3 linked regions of the Gloeothece verrucosa PCC 7822 genome follow. The main gene of each other region encodes a partner of the protein of the gene in region 2 in a complex. Links are inferred from orthologs where the notes say so. Each region holds a gene or a part of one and is shown on either strand. Other genes may lie near its edges. The genes, in order: CYAN7822_RS17515, ndhC and nuoH.

Region 1 (3,084 bases), 1.5 Mb from region 2 along the record:
TGTTTTAGTGTTGAAATAGAAAAACAATCATAAAAAACGTCAATTGTTTCAGCGAGTATATTAAAACCTTTAACAACTCTCTCAAGATCATCTTTATACTGACCTGTTTTTCCTTCATTAATAAAAAAAAGTGCCCCAAAAAGTCTAAAATAAGCTGTTGAATAATTCTTTAAATAGTATAAACTAATAGCTATAAAATTATCATTAAATTTATCAATGTACTGTTTATAATGTTGAAGTACTCGATTTAAATGCTCCGTTAGTTTTTCAAAAATAACGGTTTTTTGTTGATAGGATTTTGAGTTATCTTTTACTTGCTCTAGACAAAATTCTGTCTCATTGATTAAATTTTTAATTAATATTTTTTCAGAGACTTCGAGAATATCATCAAGATGTTCCTTTAAATATTCAATATTTTTTAAAATATCTGTAGTGAGATTATTTTCAAATCCTTTAAGTTGTAGGTCATACATAATAGATATTTCCTAAAGTTAAAAAAAGCAAATTCATTAATCATTAAAGGACACAGACTTACCTAACTTTTTTTCAAAAAGTCTTATTTTATAATAACAGCCGATTTTGCCTGACGAGCCGCTAAACCATTGAAAATTAATCATGATAGCTCAAGCAAGGGAAACAGTTTATTAAATCCGAGAAAGCGCACATCGCTGCGGAATGCCTGTCGCCTTTTTTCCCTATAAGTTACGAATGGGAGCAAGGACTCCCCTAACTAAACTCAATATTTTTGCTCAAAAGCGTCATTTCTAATTTTCAATCCCTTTATAATGATTTAAACAGAGGTGTCGATTGTCCGACATCAAGGTTAAAACGACATCACCAAAGTGTAGCAAGTCACTAGACCATGAAAATCGAAACCCGTACCGAACCCATGGTTCTTAACATGGGTCCCCACCATCCCTCAATGCACGGCGTTCTCCGTCTAATAGTCACCCTCGATGGCGAAGATGTAGTCGACTGTGAACCCGTCATTGGTTATCTTCACCGAGGGATGGAGAAAATTGCCGAAAATCGCACAAACATTATGTACGTTCCCTATGTTAGCCGTTGGGACTACGCGGCGGGGATGTTTAATGAAGCGATTACCGTCAATGCGCCGGAAAAATTAGCGAATATTGAAGTACCAAAACGGGCGCAATATATCCGCGTGATCATGTTGGAACTCAACCGCATTGCTAACCACTTATTATGGTTAGGCCCCTTTATGGCGGACGTTGGCGCTCAAACTCCCTTTTTCTATATTTTCCGAGAACGGGAAATGATTTATGACCTCTGGGAAGCCGCTAGCGGTTATCGCATGGTTAATAACAATTATTTCCGCATCGGTGGGGTAGCGGTAGATTTGCCCTATGGTTGGGTCGATAAGTGTGAAGACTTCTGTGATTATTTTGACCCGAAAGTGGATGAGTACGAAAGGTTAATCACCGATAACCCGATTTTCCGCCGCCGGGTTGAAGGGGTTGGCACTATTACCCGAGACGAGGCGATTAACTGGAGTCTTTCAGGCCCGATGTTACGCGCTTCTGGGGTGAAGTGGGATTTACGCAAAGTGGACCACTATGAATGTTATGACGATTTCGACTGGGAGGTTCACTGGGAAACGGGGGGTGATTGTTTTGCTCGTTACCTCGTTCGTATTCGGGAAATGCGCGAATCGGTGAAAATTATTCGTCAAGCTCTTAAAGGTCTGCCGGGCGGCCCCTATGAAAACCTGGAAGCCAAGCGCTTGATGGAAGGGAAAAAATCTCAGTGGAATGATTTTGAGTACCAATATATCGCTAAAAAGATTGCTCCTACCTTTAAAATTCCTGCTGGTGAACACTATGTTCGTCTAGAAAGCGGGAAAGGTGAATTAGGCATCTTTATTATTGGTAATGATGATGTTTTTCCCTGGCGTTGGAAAATTCGCGCGGCTGATTTCAATAATCTGCAAATTTTGCCTCATATTTTGAAAGGGGTAAAAGTAGCTGATATTGTCGCTATCTTGGGAAGTATCGACATTATTATGGGTTCTGTAGACCGTTAATTCCCTTTAAAACTTTTATTACTGTTATTTAGCCAGGGATTAAAGTCCCTGGTTATGGTTTAAATGGGCAGGGGAAACGAACAACCCAATAAGCAATAAGGATTAGTCCAAAAGTCGTAAAAAGTAGGCGATAACCTAGAGCGAAATTTTATTAAATTAGTTTTCTATTTTTTTAATATTTATTAATTAAATTGGTAACTTTCTATTCCTTTAGATAGAGTTTTATTTTTGGGTTTAAAATTTATCTAAAATTTTACTTTTGCCTGTGTTAATAAAACTTGTTAGCGTTCAATTCCCTTTTATCCTTCACCTAATACCTAGTTAAAAAAAGTGAGGACAATTTTATGAAAATTCGTTTTTTAAGTGGTTTAAGTGTGGCAGCACTTAGCCTTTGTTTAAGTTGGCCAGTTTTAGCTCAAAATTCTGCCAAACCTGACTCGGGAAATACATCTAACCCAAGCACTTCCGAGACGATGACAGAAGATACACCGTCTCAAACTCCTGAGCAACTAACACCAATGAATGATAAACCGTCGTCGCCTGATGGGTCTTCCTCTACTTCGGAAACTAACAGCGAATCTCAGCCGGGAACAAGTTCGGTTTCTCAGCCAAGATTGGAACAAATGACCAATACTTCTGGTGAAAATCCAAAACCGAGTTCTCAAACCATTGATCCTGTTCAAAATCCAACTAAACCCCAGGTAACCCCAACAACCACAAAACCCCAAAATTCGGTTCCTGATACGATTAAAAAATAACTTTTTACAAGTTATTGAAAGCTAATTAATTACTCTTTGTTTATTGAGTATGGGTGTAAAGAGCTTAGATGATCCTGCCTGATCAGCAGGATTTTTTTATTACACCTTAAATTTTATTCCCTGTTCCCTAAAATCCAGAACTTTGTCCCTCAGTAGTCTAGGAAATGCTATATTGAGGCTTATAAATTTTCCCAGGACTATGATCTGAGTTAATTTCCACCACTAAATCAGCCGCTCCGGGGTTTTGGGTTAAAGGCGTAATAAATAATTCAGGATGTAAAG
Region 2 (3,060 bases):
GATTGAGTTAAAAAGCGTCTTGTAACTCGTAAAAGTCTGGCGAAATATAATCTTTTCGCAACGGCCAACCGACCCAATCTTCCGGCATCAAAATGCGTTTGAGATTGGGATGTCCCTCATAGACAATGCCGTACATATCAAAACTTTCTCGTTCTTGCCAATCGGCTCCTTTCCAGATCCAATAAACAGAAGGAACTCTAGGATTATCGCGAGGCAAAAACACTTTTAGACGGAGTTCTTCGGGAGAATCTACATTATCCTCAACTTTGAGCAAGTGATAAAAACTGACCAATTCTTTACCCGGCCCAAGGTCATAAGCGCCTTGACACTGAAGGTAATTAAACCCGTAAGCGTAAAGGGCCGTAGCAATAGGCAGTAAAAACTCTGCATCGACCTTAATCAGTTCAATTCCCAAATGATCTTTTTCTAGGGACTGATGCTCAAAACCATTTTCCGTTAACCAACTCGAAGTTGGTCCTGCTTCGACAATGGCGGTTTCTTGAGAGGGTTCCTCGGTTACATTTTCGGGTTTATTTTCTTCAGCCACGATCTACTACTTCCTTTTCTTGCTTGGAGGTCAATAAAGCGGGAGGAACGGGCATTCCCATTGCTTCAGTTAGTTCTAAAGGTGGAGCCTGACGAGTTTGAGAGCGTAGGTATTGACCCGTCAAAATGGGGGAAACCTCTTTCATTTTGTGAGTAGTGCTGTAGTAGCGATGGGTTTGTTCAGGACGCACTTGAATCGAATCAGTAGCGACTTTTTTGCGTAATTTAATGATGGCATCAAAAATCGCTTCAGGGCGAGGAGGACAACCCGGAATATACACATCTACGGGAATGAGTTTATCTACCCCTCTAACGGCGGTGGTGGAGTCGCTACTAAACATCCCGCCAGTAATGGTACAAGCGCCCATAGCGATGACATATTTAGGGTCTGGCATTTGTTCATAAAGCCGTACTAAGGCCGGTCCCATCTTCATGGTAATCGTGCCAGCAGTAATAATTAAATCGGCTTGTCTGGGGCTAGAACGAGGGACTAAGCCAAAACGGTCAAAGTCAAAGCGAGAACCAATTAAAGCCGCAAATTCGATAAAACAACAAGCTGTTCCATACAACATCGGCCAAAGACTAGAAAGTCTAGCCCAGTTGTAGAGGTCATCAACCGTCGTTAGGATGACGTTTTCAGAAAGGTCTTGAGTGACTTTAGTACGATTGATCGGGTTGAGGATCTGTTCTTTTTGTTGCTGAATGAAGAGATCGCTTTGAGTGGTTGGATTTGGACTCATGGTTTTTTCAAAGTTAGAATACAACTAGGGAGTCAAATAAATCAAGACGGGGAGCAAGACACCCCAAGGGGAGAACGTCTAAGACCATTCTAGTGCGCCTTTTCTCCAGGCATAGACGAGCGCCACCACTAGAATCGCAATGAAAATTAGGGCTTCAATAAAAGCCAAGACTCCCAAACGATTAAACGCCACTGCCCAAGGGTAGAGAAATACTGTTTCCACGTCAAACACCACAAAAACTAGGGCAAACATATAGTAACGGATGTTGAATTGAATCCAAGCGCCACCAATTGGTTCCATCCCAGATTCGTAGGTAGTACGCCGCTCAGGGCCTCCACCACTGGGACGCAAGAGTTTTGAGGCGGTTAGAGCTAAGATGGGCACTAAGCTACAAGTTAGTAGGAAGCCGAGTAAATATTCGTAACCACTGAGGACAAACACGATTTAATTATTACTCCTGTGCTAGACTCACTCCAGTCATCAGAAAAGACTGATGTTTATATTTCTTCACTAATTATGTATTATAAGGGTTTTATTCTAACGCTATTGTTTTAAAGATTTTATGGTTCGGTTTACTTTCACTGGTGAGCAGTGCTGCTCCCGATGACAAGGAGCTAACCCGGATTGTCCTGTAGTTTTTTAAATTAATTCTATTAAGATTTATCTATGGCTCTGGCTGAGGCGCTATGGGGGAGTGGCTTTATTTAGCGGTTTGGACTAATAAACTCATGGCTGCCAACAGTCCTAAAATATTAGGAAGCCAAGCGGATACCGTCGGCGTAACAATTCCCCAAATTCCCATCGAACTCGTTATAAAAGAGAGTAAATAGTAAGAGAAAATTAACACAATGCAGACTCCAAAGCTGGTAGCTTTATTGGTATTTTGAGGTTTTAATCCTATAGCAGAACCGATCAAACCAAATACGATACAAACAAAAGGTAAAGCGTATTTTTCTTGAATTCTTACTTCAACTTTTCTCGCTCTCTGGTCATTTTTACTTAACTTGACGATTTTTAAATATTCTTTAGCTTCAGCGATGCTCATATCGGCTGGATTTTGTTTTCTTTTAGCGATATCAAGCGGCGCTCTGGGCAGATCAAGTTGTTGATGTTCAAATCTGACAATATTTCTATAGGAGCCATCAGGAGCAATTAAATAAATTGTTCCATTATAAAAATCCCAACTATTTTGATCCACATTCCAGATGGCTGACTGAGAAGTAACAATTTGGTTAACTCCCGGTTGAGAACGATCCAAAATGGTTAACCCCTGCATTTGTTGCCCATCAAATTTTTCAGCATAAAATAGACGGGTTAATATGGTTTGATCTCGTCCATTGTCTTGAGTAATTTTTTTATATTCAGGATATATAATATTATCTTCTACTTGTAAAGGTTTATCTTGTTTTAGAGCATCTGCTAAAATGCTTTTAGCCTGTTGAGTGGCTTGAGGAGCCACATAATCACTAAAGAAAAAGGTGGTTCCCGTTACCATCAAACTGAGAATGAGACTGGGGACGAGTAACCGATAAGGACTGATGCCAATGCTACGGAAAGCAATCAATTCACTATCACTGGCAAGGCGGCTATAACCCATTAGAGTTGCTAAAAGAATTGACATCGGAAAAGCTAAGACAACAAACTCGGGCATTTTTAACATCAAAATTTGCAAAGCAATGCTAATAGATAATCCCGATTCTGTCACTTTCCGAACGATATCAAATAAAGTCCCAATAGCAATTCCTAGAGAAGTAAACAATCCCATTCCAAACAA
Region 3 (3,081 bases), 2.7 Mb from region 2 along the record:
AACCCCGTATTAACAGGTATAAAGAACTAGCGGCAAAGCCAAAAAAGGGAACATCGCTCATAAAAGTATTAGAAAGAGCAAAATAAATTGGGTTTACAACAATGAGCAAAGTCCCCAAAAAAGCAAGTTTTCGGCTGGTATTAGCTTCTCTGAGCAATCCATAAGTAGCGAGAATACCGATTAATCCTATAATTAAGGTTGAGCAGCGCAGGGCCGTGAAAGAAAAACCAAATGGCAGACAAAATAAAGCTCCCCACCAAACTTGTGAAAACAAATTCGTGGCTGTCCATCCTGAAAGTTCAAAGTCACCTTTCTCTAGAACAGACTGTACAGTTTTTGCATAAGCCCAGTCATCATTTAGAGGAAAATTTCCCCAAGGATTAACTAATAATACCATCCCAAGCCAACAGAAAATAATGAATAAAATAGCCTGTATTTCTGTCTTGTTTGATGGGGGGATGGATAAACGATTAAGTAATTTATTTTTCATCATCTAGATTGTCAATAATTTTAAACTATTGATTGGTGATTGCCGTAAAGTATATCAAAACAGGAGGCGGTTATCTCGCCCCGACTTTCGCCCCAAATATAACATCACCGAACATTTTACAAGATTATGTCGGTTGAAAAAGCCGCTAAACAGGTTATTTTACTCTAAAATTTTTTTTTTCGCCAATTTTTACCTATCTATGGGTCAATAGGCGGGTTGGGCCTATCTAGGTTTATAGTTGCCCCTCTAAAAGTTTGACCTTTAGCACTCCCAGAAGGGTTAGGGCGCGGCTAAAGAACGAACTGTAGCAAACTTAAAGCTTATCAATATTGCTCTTACTCGCATTGAGTTTAATTAACTACCCGCTTTAGAGTATATATTTTGGATGTGTTATTAACTATCGAAATTATAAGCAAATTTTCTCATTTCCTGACCGGTGTAGGAGTCAGACAACGATATACTAACTATGAAGTAGTAGAAAAATCTTCATAACTTAATTGAGATCGGCAACTATGAACGGAGGAATAGACCTACAAGGGACTTTTATAGAGAGTTTGACAGACTTGGGACTTGCCCCCGATGTCGCCAAAGTTCTCTGGATGCCCTTGCCGATGGTTTTAATGATTATTGGGGCGACAGTAGGAGTCTTGGTAGTAGTCTGGTTAGAACGAAAGATTTCTGCGGGTGCCCAACAACGTATCGGCCCAGAATATGCGGGGCCTTTAGGAGTTTTACAACCTGTAGCAGATGGATTGAAATTAGTTTTTAAAGAGGACATTATACCGACTAAGGCTGATCCTTGGTTATTTACTCTTGGACCTGTCTTAGTCGTTTTGCCGGTATTTGTCTCTTATCTGATCGTTCCCTTTGGACAGAATTTAGTCATCACTGATCTCAATGTAGGGATATTTCTCTGGATTTCTTTATCTAGCATCGCCCCTATTGGGTTGTTGATGTCGGGGTATGCCTCCAATAATAAGTATTCTCTTCTAGGAGGTTTAAGGGCGGCTGCCCAGTCTATTAGTTATGAAATTCCCCTCGCCTTATCGGTGTTGGCCATTGCGATGATGTCTAATAGCCTCAGTACCATCGACATCGTACAGCAACAATCCGGTTATGGAATTTTAGGCTGGAATATTTGGCGGCAACCGGCCGGCTTTTTAATCTTTTGGATTTCTGCCTTGGCGGAGTGTGAACGTTTACCTTTTGATTTACCCGAAGCTGAAGAAGAATTAGTGGCCGGCTATCAAACCGAATATTCAGGGATGAAGTTCGGCTTATTCTATGTGGGTTCTTACGTTAACCTAGTGCTGTCAGCGCTAGTTTTTGCGGTTTTATATCTTGGGGGGTGGGAATCTCCCGTTCCTTTAGATAAGTTAGCGAGTTGGTTGGGTGTGAATGAAGATAATGCCATTTTGCAGGTGATCACTGCTTCTTTGGGGATTATAATGACCCTGCTAAAGGCTTATTTTCTCATCTTTATTGCGGTTCTCTTACGTTGGACAGTCCCGAGAGTTCGCATTGACCAATTGTTAGACTTAGGCTGGAAGTTTCTTCTGCCGGTTTCTTTAGTGAACTTGCTGCTTACCGCCGCCCTAAAACTGGCTTTTCCCATCGCTTTTGGCGGCTAATTAGTGAACAGTTAATCGTTAATCCACTGACAACCAACAACGGACTATGTTTAACATTCTCAAACAAGTTGGAGATTACGCCAAGGAAAGTGTACAAGCGGCTAAATATATTGGTCAAGGACTTGCTGTTACCTTTGACCATATGCGTCGCCGTCCCGTTACTGTACAGTATCCTTATGAAAAGTTAATTCCCTCAGAAAGATTTCGGGGTAGAATTCACTTTGAATTTGATAAATGTATCGCTTGTGAAGTTTGTGTGCGGGTTTGCCCGATTAATCTGCCTGTGGTAGATTGGGAATTTAATAAAGCGATCAAGAAAAAAGAACTCAAACACTACAGTATTGATTTTGGAGTTTGTATTTTCTGCGGCAATTGTGTCGAATATTGTCCGACAAATTGCTTATCGATGACCGAAGAATATGAACTCGCTTCTTATGACCGGCACGAACTAAACTATGATAACGTTGCCCTTGGACGCTTACCCTATAAGGTCACTCAAGATCCAATGGTCACACCGTTGCGAGAATTAGGATACTTACCTAAAGGAGTCCTCAGTCCTCACGACTTACCAAAAGGCAGTCAACGCGCAGGTAAACGGCCTGAAGAAATTATCCAAGAAACGGAAACTGCACAATAGTTATTAGCATTAGTTCCTAGTCATTAGTCCCAAGTTATTAGTTATCAGTATAAAAGTCAAAAATAACCCCAGATCACTGAATGACTAATGACCCATGACTAATGACCCATGACTACTGACTAATGACCCATGACTACTGACTAAGGAGAAAAAAGTGCATATCGCTGAAGGTGTTCAAATAGTCTCATTTTTGATTTTAGCCGGGTTCTTGATTACGGCGGCTTTAGGAGTGGTTTTACTCTCTAATATTGTTTACTCGGCTTTTTTGTTAGCCGGTGTATTTCTAAGCATTGCTGGGATTTATATCTTACTCAATGCCGATT

The links.
Region 1: the proteins of ndhC (region 2) and CYAN7822_RS17515 are in contact, whole or in part, in a cryo-EM structure (PDB 6ZJN), measured with the Thermus thermophilus proteins. The link is inferred for Gloeothece verrucosa PCC 7822 from one-to-one orthologs. Residues at the interface, in WP_096411116.1 of Thermus thermophilus: Glu45, Ser46, Asn48, Pro50, Ala51, Gly52, Glu53; in WP_223903221.1 of Thermus thermophilus: Met26, Thr27, Asn29, Gly31, Pro32, His34.
Region 3: the proteins of ndhC (region 2) and nuoH are in contact, whole or in part, in a cryo-EM structure (PDB 6KHJ), measured with the Thermosynechococcus vestitus proteins. The link is inferred for Gloeothece verrucosa PCC 7822 from one-to-one orthologs. Residues at the interface, in WP_126986108.1 of Thermosynechococcus vestitus: Gly6, Tyr7, Glu8, Tyr9, Phe10, Gly12, Phe13, Leu14, Ile16, Cys17, Ser18, Pro21, Ala24, Leu25, Ala27, Ser28, Leu31, Arg32, Pro33, Ser35, Arg40, Leu41, Thr42, Thr43, Tyr44, Glu45, Ile51, Gly53, Ala54, Trp55; in WP_126985484.1 of Thermosynechococcus vestitus: Gln8, Lys26, Trp29, Leu30, Pro33, Met34, Met37, Leu38, Leu83, Ile84, Phe85, Lys86, Glu87, Asp88, Val89, Leu90, Pro91, Ala92, Thr100, Ala104, Val107, Ile108, Phe111, Leu112, Tyr114, Ile115, Ile125, Ser126, Leu128, Phe133.

The regions. Positions count from the first base shown.
Region 1 is NC_014501.1:3,961,001-3,964,084, forward strand. Bases 28-2,953 are described here. They hold CYAN7822_RS17515 (NAD(P)H-quinone oxidoreductase subunit H), read left to right. Parts: upstream 28-862; coding sequence 863-2,044; downstream 2,045-2,953. Other genes in these bases: CYAN7822_RS17510 (hypothetical protein), read right to left, coding at 28-473; CYAN7822_RS17520 (hypothetical protein), read left to right, coding at 2,389-2,802. In the rest of the region: more of CYAN7822_RS17510, read right to left, coding at 1-27; CYAN7822_RS17525 (hypothetical protein), read right to left, coding at 2,960-3,084.
Region 2 is NC_014501.1:5,460,801-5,463,860, forward strand. What follows is about bases 47-2,948. They hold ndhC (photosynthetic/respiratory NAD(P)H-quinone oxidoreductase subunit C), read right to left. Parts: upstream 1,728-2,948; coding sequence 1,365-1,727; downstream 47-1,364. Other genes in these bases: CYAN7822_RS24475 (NAD(P)H-quinone oxidoreductase subunit J), read right to left, coding at 47-547; ndhK (photosynthetic/respiratory NAD(P)H-quinone oxidoreductase subunit K), read right to left, coding at 540-1,286; CYAN7822_RS24490 (LptF/LptG family permease), read right to left, coding at 1,987-2,948. Outside these bases: more of CYAN7822_RS24475, read right to left, coding at 8-46; more of CYAN7822_RS24490, read right to left, coding at 2,949-3,060. UniProt on the Escherichia coli protein: NDH-1 shuttles electrons from NADH, via FMN and iron-sulfur (Fe-S) centers, to quinones in the respiratory chain. The immediate electron acceptor for the enzyme in this species is believed to be ubiquinone.
Region 3 is NC_014501.1:2,801,372-2,804,452, forward strand. The notes cover bases 139-3,061. They hold nuoH (NADH-quinone oxidoreductase subunit NuoH), read left to right. Parts: upstream 139-1,002; coding sequence 1,003-2,121; downstream 2,122-3,061. Other genes in these bases: CYAN7822_RS12290 (ArnT family glycosyltransferase), read right to left, coding at 139-493; ndhI (NAD(P)H-quinone oxidoreductase subunit I), read left to right, coding at 2,168-2,758; CYAN7822_RS12305 (NADH-quinone oxidoreductase subunit J), read left to right, coding at 2,913-3,061. Also shown: more of CYAN7822_RS12290, read right to left, coding at 1-138; more of CYAN7822_RS12305, read left to right, coding at 3,062-3,081. UniProt on the Escherichia coli protein: NDH-1 shuttles electrons from NADH, via FMN and iron-sulfur (Fe-S) centers, to quinones in the respiratory chain. The immediate electron acceptor for the enzyme in this species is believed to be ubiquinone.